2 regions of the Geobacillus sp. YF-1 genome follow, and region 2 is predicted to be linked to the other one. Evidence: riboswitches for the same ligand, from Rfam matches in the RefSeq annotation. Region 2 holds a riboswitch; the other holds the start of a gene.

Region 1 (4,680 bases), 860 kb from region 2:
TGATGCTCCAACGTTGGTCGATATGGTACGCCGATTTGTAATACCATGTCGTCTGTTCGTTTAGATCCGGCACGGTCACAGGAATTTTATAATCTTTCTTTTCCTCGGCATACACTTTTAAGAAAATCGGATCGATGCTCGCCGTGCTGCCGGCGATGATCGACGTCGAGGCGTTGGGCGCAATGGCCATGATATAGCCGTTGCGCACCCCGTAGCGGGCCACATTGCTCTTGAGTCGGTCCCAATCGAGCTCGCCGTGGCTTTGGTAGCCGCGCCGTTCGAAATAAGCGCCCGTCTGCCAATCCGATCCGGCAAACGCCGGGTAGCTCCCTTTTTCTTTGGCGAGCTCCATGCTCGCTTGAATCGCCAAATACGCGATCGTTTCATACAGTTCATCGGCGTAGCGGACCGCTTCCTCTGACTCCCAGCGAATGCCTTTTAACGCCAGCAAATGATGCCAGCCAAAAGTGCCAAGCCCGACAGCGCGGTATTTTTCGTTCGTCAAACCGGCCTGCAGCACCGGAATGTGATTTAAATCAATGACATTATCAAGCATCCGCATTTGAATCGGGATGAGCCGCCCCAACACCCCATCGGTCACCGCACGCGCCAAGTTGATCGACGATAAATTGCAGACGACAAAATCGCCCGGGATTTTTTCGATCACAATCACTCCGTCTTTCACATATTGCCGCTTCATCACCGTCGGGCTTTGGTTTTGCGCGATTTCCGTGCAAAGGTTGCTGCAGTAAATCATCCCGAGATGGCGATTCGGATTTTGTCGGTTCACTTCATCGCGGTAAAACATAAACGGCGTCCCCGACTCGAGCTGGCTGCGCATAATGCTTTTCATCACTTCGATCGCCGGCACTTTTTCTTTCGACAGCCTCGGTTCGTTGACGCATTGCCAATATTTCTCCCGAAAGCTGCCCTTCCCTTTTTCCTCATCATAAAAGTCTTCCAAACTAAATCCCATCACCGTCCGCACTTCATGCGGATCAAACAAATACCAGTCGCCGCGCTGTTCGACCATTTCCATGAACAAATCAGGGATGCAAACGCCGGTGAACAAGTCATGCGTCCGCAGCCGTTCGTCGCCGTTGTTGAGCCGCGCATCGAGAAACGCAAAAATATCTTTATGCCACACATCCAAATAGACGGAAATAGCTCCCTTTCGCTGCCCAAGCTGATCGACGCTCACCGCTGTGTTGTTCAGCTGCTTCATCCACGGGATGACGCCGGAGGAGACCCCTTTGAATCCTTTAATGTCGCTGCCGCGCGACCGGATTTTCCCTAAATAGACCCCAATGCCGCCGCCCGATTTCGATAAATTGGCGATGTCGGTGTTGCTGTCGTAAATCCCTTGCAAACTGTCATCGACCGTGTCGACAAAGCAGCTCGACAGCTGGCCGTATGACTTCCCGGCGTTGGCAAGCGTCGGCGTCGCCACGGTCATGTATAGGTTGCTTAACGCCCAATACGCTTCCTTCACCAACTCAAGCCGCCGCTGCTGTGGTTCATTGGCCATAAGCGTCATGGCGATAATCAAAAATCGCTCCTGCGGCAACTCATACAACCGCCGCTCATAATCGCGGGCCAAATACCGATCCGCAAGCGTGCGCAACCCTATGTACGTAAACAACTTGTCCTTCTCCGGATCAAGAAACGCACCGATGGACTCAATTTCTTCTTTCGTATAACGTTCAAGCAGCAGCGGATGATATACTCCTTGTTCCGTCAGCGCAACAAGGAGCGAGTAGAAATCGCCATACCGCTTGCGCTCCTCGTACCCGCGCTGCCGTGCTGCCTCGCGGTACAGTTGTTGCAAATACAGGCGGGCGCACACAAACGTCCATTCCGGCTCCTCCTCACTAATATACGACAGCCCTTCCAAAATGGCGGTTTGATATAGCTGCCGGAAGGTGACCATCTCTTTTCGGCTGAGAAGCTGCCATACACGTTCTTCATATTCCTCGAGCGACAGACGGACAAAGTCGGCCGCCGCCTGCTCCACCAACCTAGCAAACTCCTCGCGCGAAAATGATTTCTCTTTTCCTTGATCATCGACAACAATTGATTTCGTCGACACTGTCATTCGTTTCCCCTCTCCTCCATAAAAAAATCCGCTCGGGCAGGCGAGCGGATGAAACGACAGACGGAAAAAGGCAGACGAACTCCCTTTTTCTTTTCCCCTATCGTTTCATCTTCTCACACCCCGAAGAACATGAAACGTTCCAAGCAAGGCAGGTCTCCTGACTCGTGCATCGTCCTACTTTGGGTCCTTCCCAGCGGCGCTAAATGGCTCTTGCCGCCAGTGGCCATCCCATTTCGTCCGCACATACAGTTGCGGGGGCAGTTCCGGATTCACACCGGATTCCCTATTAAGTCCTGATGGACACCATTGCTTGGCACAACGATATATAGTTGTTTGAAAAAGCAAATAAATCAATATATAGTGGATGATCATCCTGATGGAACAAGCATATACTAAAACAACAAGAATTGCAAGGGACAAGCGAGATTTTCTCAATCAATCCTTAGAAGGCCGTTGAAAAACATTGGTTTCCTTTGGTCAATGAATAAAAGTGTGCAGTGTTGCAAGACTTTTCTATTGGAGAAACGATTCCGAGAAGCAGTTGCGCGAGTCAATCACCGCCCCTTATAGTTTTCGGGCCAAAACAGACAGACGCCCCGGCCGAATTCCGGGACGCCTCGTCCTGTTCCCCCTTACGCCTCAAAAGCAGGCGCCAGCGGCTTTTCCTTTTGTCCAGATGAAACAAAATCATAGGCTCGCTCTACATACACTTGATGCCAAATCATAAACGCCAACACCGTCCACAGCTTGCGGCTATGGTCCGCTTTCTGCTGCGCATGCTCATCGAGCAAGCGATACAGCACGTCTTTATGGAACAAGTGGTCCGTTTCGCTGTCGTGAATAAGCTGTTTCGCCCAATCATACATTTCGTTTCTCAACCAATGACGAATCGGCACAGGAAATCCTAATTTTTTTCGGTTTAATACATGATCCGGCACGATGCCTTCGGCCGCTTTGCGCAAAATATATTTCGTCGTGCCGTTGGCGGTTTTCATCTCCGGAGCGATCGTAGCAGCTGCTGCAAACACCGCTTTGTCCAAAAACGGCACCCGCAACTCAAGCGAATGCGCCATCGTCATTTTATCGGCCTTAACTAAAATATCGCCTCTCAGCCATGTATGGAGATCAATGTACTGCATCCGGTTGACCGGCGGATAATGAACGGTTTCTTGATAGAGCGGCGCGGTCACCGTTGTATACTCACGGCCTTTTTCATACGTTTTGAGCAAGGCCGCCTTTTCCGCTTCACTGTATATTTTGGCGTTCCCGATATACCGTTTTTCAAGCGGGGTCGTGCCGCGCTCTAAAAAGCTCTTCCCTTTCACCCCGTCGGGAAGCCACTTGGCGATGAAGCGCAGCACGCTCTTCACCGCTCCCGGCATCCGCTCCAACCACCGCAACGACTCTGGTTCACGATAAATGTTATAGCCGCCAAACAGCTCGTCCGCCCCCTCGCCGGAAAGCACCACAGTAACATGCTTTCTCGCTTCACGGGCGACAAAATACAGCGGCACCGCAGCCGGATCCGCCAACGGATCATCCATATGCCACATAATTTTCGGCAGCTCGTCCATATACTCCTGCGGCGAAATGACATAGCTGATATTGTCTACGCCCAGCTTCTCAGCCGTCTCCTTGGCCACATCGATTTCGCTGAACCCTTGCCGCTCAAACCCGACCGAAAACGTCTTTAAATCCGGATGAAACTGTTTGGCGATCGCCACGATAAACGAGGAATCAATGCCGCCCGACAAAAACGCCCCGACCGGCACATCGCTGCGCATATGGACACGGACCGAATCAACCAACGCCGTGCGGATGTTCTCAACCAATTCCTCCTCCGACTGGCGAACAGGGCGGAAAAACGGCTTCCAATAGCGATGAATCGTGAGCGGTTCACCGACTCGTTTCTTGATATAATGCCCCGGCTCCAACTTCGAAATACCGGCCGACATCGTCGATGGTTCGGGGACGTATTGGAAGGTTAAATAATGCTGGAGCGATTCATGATCTACCGTTTCCTCCCCAAGCGCAAGCAAAAGGCTTTTCTTCTCCGAAGCGAAAAACGTGCGGCCGCCTTGTTCCGCATAGAAAAACGGTTTAATGCCGAACGGATCACGGGCTGCAAACACCGTTTTTTCCTGCTTATCCCAAATGACAAACGCAAACATCCCGCGCAGCTTTTCGACCGCTTTTTCTTGTTCCATGCTATAAAGCGCAACGATGACTTCCGTATCGGAGTTTGTCGCAAACGACAATCCTTTCGCCGTCAGCTCTTCCCGCAATTCGACGTAATTGTAAATCTCCCCGTTAAAAATGATCCAGTACCGATCGTTTTCATACGAGAGCGGCTGGTGCCCCGCTTCCAAATCGATGATGCTGAGCCGCCGAAATCCAAACCCGACGTGCTCATCCATATAATACCCCTCATCATCCGGCCCGCGATGGGTAATCAGGCGGTTCATCCGCCTTAATTCCTCGCTCCATCCCGGATCTTGACATTCTGGACGATCGACAATCCATCCAATAAATCCACACATAACGATGACTGTCCCTCCAATGAATTGACATCAAGGCAACCCGTT
Region 2 (4,680 bases):
TCCGGCGGTCCTTGCTTGACAATCCGGCCTTCGTGCATGACAGCGACCCAATCGGCCCATTGCCAGACGAAATCCATGTCATGTGTGGCGATAAGGACGGTCGTTCCCTTTTGATGAATGACATTGATTTGCCGCAAAAACTGTTTCGTTTGATGCTGGTCCAAATACGCCGTCGGTTCATCCAACACAAGCAAGTCCGGCTTTGTCGCCATCGCCGAACAAAGCGTCAGCCACTTTTTCTGTCCAAGGCTGAGCTGGTGGGTCGGGCGATCGAGCCAATCACCGAGTCCGTATTCATCAACAAGCGCCGACAAAGCGGTTCTCATCTGTTCTTCATTGACCCCAGCGTGAGCGAGGCTAATCGCCAATTCATCGCGCACGAGCGGCGCAATCAGCTGATGTTCCGGATTTTGAAAAACGAGGCTGACTTCACGCCGCCAGCGCCGCCAATCGGCCCCGCGCTCATACATGTTGCTCCCTTTCCAATACAGCGCGCCCGACCGGGCCCGCAGCAATCCGTTCAGATGAAGAAACAGCGTCGTTTTGCCGCAGCCGTTTGCGCCGATGAGCGCGCATTTTTTTCCTGCTGGAATTTCCCAATCAACCCCGTTGAGCACATCGCGCGAGGAATCGTAAGCATAGCGCACTTGTTCCATCCGTAGCAGCACCTTTTTCACCCTTTCCACCAAACCATGCCGAGCAGCAGCCCGATTAACGCGGCGCCGGCCGCCATATCAATGGTATGTGGTTTTGTGTCCAACGGCTGATGTCGATAGACAAACGAGTCGATTCCTCCGCGAGCGGTAAGCGCACACCCGAGCGCTTCGTACGATTGCCCGGCCTTCAGCCACAATTGGTACATGAGCATCCCCCCATGCCGCCAATGTGTTCCCCCGTTGCGGGCGCGCAACGCCAGCCACAGCTCAGCCGCCGCCTGCTCAAGCAAAAAGATGAAGCGGTACATCAAAAAACAAAGCTCAATGACCGCCGCCGGAAGACGGCAACGCCGCAGGACGGCAAACCATTCCGGCGCCGGCGTAGTGATCAAAAGGAAAAACAAACAAGACCACGCCGCCAACGAGCGCACGGCCAATTCAGCGGCCGGCCGCAGCTGGCTATAGGAAATAGACAAATGAAAGGGAAGGGAAATAGAAATGATCATGGTCAATAAGCTGACTCCTAAAAAAACTGAAGCGGCGGCCATTGCTTTTCCATACAGCGAAAGCGGTACACCGGCGCGACCGATGATCCAATACGTCATCCCCGCCATAATGAGCAGCTGTTCGCGCCAGCTGCTTATCATCCCAAGCACCAACAAAATCAGCGCCATCGCCAGCTTCCATTCCGCTCGCCACGTTCGCAGCCGATTGTCGTAGGCGAACCGATCAAACTCGCGAATCATGCCCGTTCTTCCGTTCCGACCGCCCTTTATACAGGCCGATCACGTAGCCGATGACACCGGCGCCAAGGGCGGCTTGCAGCGAAAACAGCAGCGTTTCCACTTCGCCGCCCGGCGGGGTGAAAATCGATTCAAACCACGGCCGGTAATGCGGAGCGAGCGTTTGAATCGCCCGTTCCGCCTGGTCATCGGTGCCGCCAAATTCCGAGCCGCGCGCCCACCAAAGCGGAAGAAGGATCAACACCAAGGCGAAAGCGAACAGCCACCGGTTTTTCTTCATCGAATCACGCCCCCTTTTCCCGTTCAAATAGCGGAGAAGCTTGGTATGAAGCGAGCCAGTTCCAGACCATCACCGTCAAAATGCCTTCCGTCACCGCCAGCGGCACTTGAGTGATGGCAAAAATGCCGGCAAATTTTAAAAACGAAGCGAGCACGCCGCCATCCGGCGCTGGAAACGCGACTGCCAATTGAACGGATGTAGTGACATAGGTCGCCAAATCTGACAAACAGGCAGCTAAAAACAGCGCCACCCGATGTGAAACAAGACCGCGCCGGTGCAGCTGATACACACTAAACGCAACCAGCGGCCCAACGACCGCCATCGACAAAGCGTTCGCCCCCAATGTCGTCAATCCGCCATGAGCAAGCAGCAACGCTTGGAACAGAAGAACTAGCGTGCCGATGACAACCATCACCCACGGCCCAAACAACGCGGCCCCGAAGCCGATGCCGGTCGGGTGGGAACTGCTGCCGGTGACGGACGGAATTTTCAGCGCTGACAGCACGAACGTAAACGCCCCAGCCAAGGCCATGAGCAGCTTTTGTTCCGGATGCTCTTTCAGCGTGCGGACGAGACGACGTAAACCCAACAAGAAAAACGGAAGAAACAATCCCCACCAAAACAGCGCCCATTTCGCTGGCAAAAATCCTTCCATAATGTGCATGGCGTACGCGTCTTGTTCATTCGTCAAGAAGAAGTAACTTGTCAATAGCGCCGCGATGACAAGCCAACGACTTGTTCGCATCATTATCGATTCGCCTCCTTCGGTTCATTGGCCGTTTTCCGCTTCCCAACCGGCGCCTCGCTTTCCCCTGCTGGCGCCCATTTGCATCCTGCCTCCTCATCAAACTCATACGTCGCCCATTCGCGAATCGGCGCCCCTTCACAAAGATGAATGCGCACCACCTCCCGCGCTTTTTCCGGCGTCATTTCTCGGTACCAGACGCCCTCCGGATAGACGATCATCACGCATGCATCCTGGCAGCGGCCGTTGCAGCGCGTTCGCGTCGTATGAACAAGATCGTCCAAACCAAGGCGGGCGATCTCTTCGCGCACCGCCAGCGTCACTTCCTCCCCGCCATGACGGAGGCACGTCCCGCCGTTGCAAATGAACAAATGATGCCTCATTCCCCGCAAATCCCACGTCGCCATCGAATCCCCCCTTTTGGCTAGAATGATAGAATTCAGATGCAGACAGACGAGCAGGTTTCAGGCAAAAGAAAAAGCACCTCTACAGCAGAGGTGCAGAAAAATGTATACAAAAAAGTCTTAAACGAACCAAACAGGCCTTATGCAGCCCTCATTCTCCCGCACGTCTGCCTATAGTCCCGTAGGCATCCGTCCGACCCAAACAAGGCAGGTCTCCTGACTTAGGATCATCGCTTGCGGCGCCTTCCCGAAGTTCTCTTCAGTGACTTGTTGCCGCAAGCTCCCCATCACAGTGGCGGGCACCGTGCCGGATTTTCACCGGACTTCCCTTTTCACCCGAGCCGGTTTGACGAGCTCAGGCACCTTGTGGGTTCTTCACCATATCTACACTGTCATGGAACAAGCATCCGTCTCCATCGTAGTACAAGCGGGACGCTGCCGTCAACCGTTTTTTGCCGACAAATCGTCGCGGGCCACGACGATGCCATCCGCATCGGCGTACACGTACGCTCCCGGTTCCCAACGGACACCGCCAAACTCGAGCACAACATCGCGGGCACCTTTTCCCTCTTTTTTGCTTTTCACCGGGCACGTGCCAATGGCCATGACGCCGATCGGCATCGCACCGATTTCTGCGGAATCGCGGATGCAGCCGTGGATGATGACGCCAGCGAGCCCCCTCTCGCAGGCGAGTTGCGCCAATCGGTCGCCGAATAACGCAACGCGGCGCGACCCTTTTCCGTCGACAACCAACACCGTCCCCGCTGGAACGGTCTCGAGCGCTTCGCGGACAAGCACGTTGTCCTCCCACACGTCAACCGTCGCAATCGGTCCGGAAAACATCTGTTTTCCGCCATATGATTGGAACGGCACCTCGCATACTTGCAGCTCGTCTAAAAATTGATCGCATAAATCGGCTGTTTTCATTGTCGCTCTCCCCTTTCCCTTTTTTGCATTCGCCGCCATTCGCCAAAGTCCTGCCGACTACGCTTTTTTGCGGCGCTGTTTATATTTGAAAAAAGCGGATGTGGAGTTTTGCTAAACTAGACGTTGAACGTATTGGCTCGTCCTCGCTGTCCGGCGAACGAAAAAATGGCCCCGCACGATCTGGCGCGCCTATGCGCCATGGGCGTAGACGGGATCTTTACCGACTATCCCGACCGCCCGGCTCGCATCGCCGCTTGCCGCCGGCCGCCCGACTATTGACTAGCCTTCAGAGAGAAGGCCGGAATTTTAGTTTACATAATATTATTATTGTTTAAAAACAAAATCGTTTCCATCTGATCCGATTCGGTGTATCCTTTATGAAAAAGGAGGCCGCCGCGCCAAGCGAGCCGAAGCGGCTGATGGAACGGATTCAAGAGCCGCAAACGGGGGAACCGGCAAAAAAGGACAGGACGCCATTGGTCCGCCCTTGCGCCAAGCGCCCCGCCCCCTATTTCCTCTGTTGCCTTCATTACCGCTTCGGAAACTGAAACGACAATTTCTTCTCGTTTTCATCCCACACAAGGACAGCGTCAAACGTTTTTCCGCCTTTTTTGAATCCTTTAATGACATTGGTTTTTCCTTTTGCCAGCAGCTTTTTCACATTGGCCGCCGAAATCGATTTGCCGAGAATGCGTTTGGCGATCGTAAACGAGCATTTTGTTTTCGCGTACTGGTCGCAGCCGTACAACGTTCCTTTGTCGATGACGGTCCCTCCGCAAAGCGGGCACGGCCCGAGCTTCTCACCGATCGTTTTTTTCGTTCTCGTCCGCTGGATCGAGGCGGTGTCGACCCCGTTGAAATTCCAAGCTGGGGCGGCGGCGATGGCGTCAGCGACCACTTTTTGCGCCAGCTTTTTCACCTGTTC

The links. A riboswitch is a leader RNA that binds a small molecule or an ion and turns the genes downstream of it on or off. The one in region 2 is predicted to bind cobalamin.
Region 1: linked by a shared signal. The riboswitch ahead of ACTVIM_RS04565 (ribonucleoside-diphosphate reductase subunit alpha) and the one ahead of ACTVIM_RS08885 ((2Fe-2S) ferredoxin domain-containing protein) in region 2 are both predicted to bind cobalamin.

Annotation. Positions count from the first base shown of each region.
Region 1 covers NZ_CP199850.1:898,806-903,485, reverse strand. The annotation lists gene ACTVIM_RS04565 (ribonucleoside-diphosphate reductase subunit alpha) at 1-2,095, opposite strand, end outside; cobalamin riboswitch at 2,226-2,419, opposite strand; gene asnB (asparagine synthase (glutamine-hydrolyzing)) at 2,728-4,635, opposite strand.
Region 2 covers NZ_CP199850.1:1,760,959-1,765,638, forward strand. The annotation lists gene ACTVIM_RS08865 (energy-coupling factor ABC transporter ATP-binding protein) at 1-668, opposite strand, end outside; gene ACTVIM_RS08870 (energy-coupling factor transporter transmembrane component T family protein) at 674-1,402, opposite strand; gene ACTVIM_RS08875 (energy-coupling factor ABC transporter substrate-binding protein) at 1,386-1,679, opposite strand; gene ACTVIM_RS08880 (energy-coupling factor ABC transporter permease) at 1,684-2,424, opposite strand; gene ACTVIM_RS08885 ((2Fe-2S) ferredoxin domain-containing protein) at 2,427-2,831, opposite strand; cobalamin riboswitch at 3,018-3,210, opposite strand; gene rraA (ribonuclease E activity regulator RraA) at 3,270-3,755, opposite strand; partial or broken gene ACTVIM_RS08895 (glycerophosphodiester phosphodiesterase) at 3,927-4,034, shown strand; gene ACTVIM_RS08900 (DNA topoisomerase III) at 4,285-4,680, opposite strand, start outside.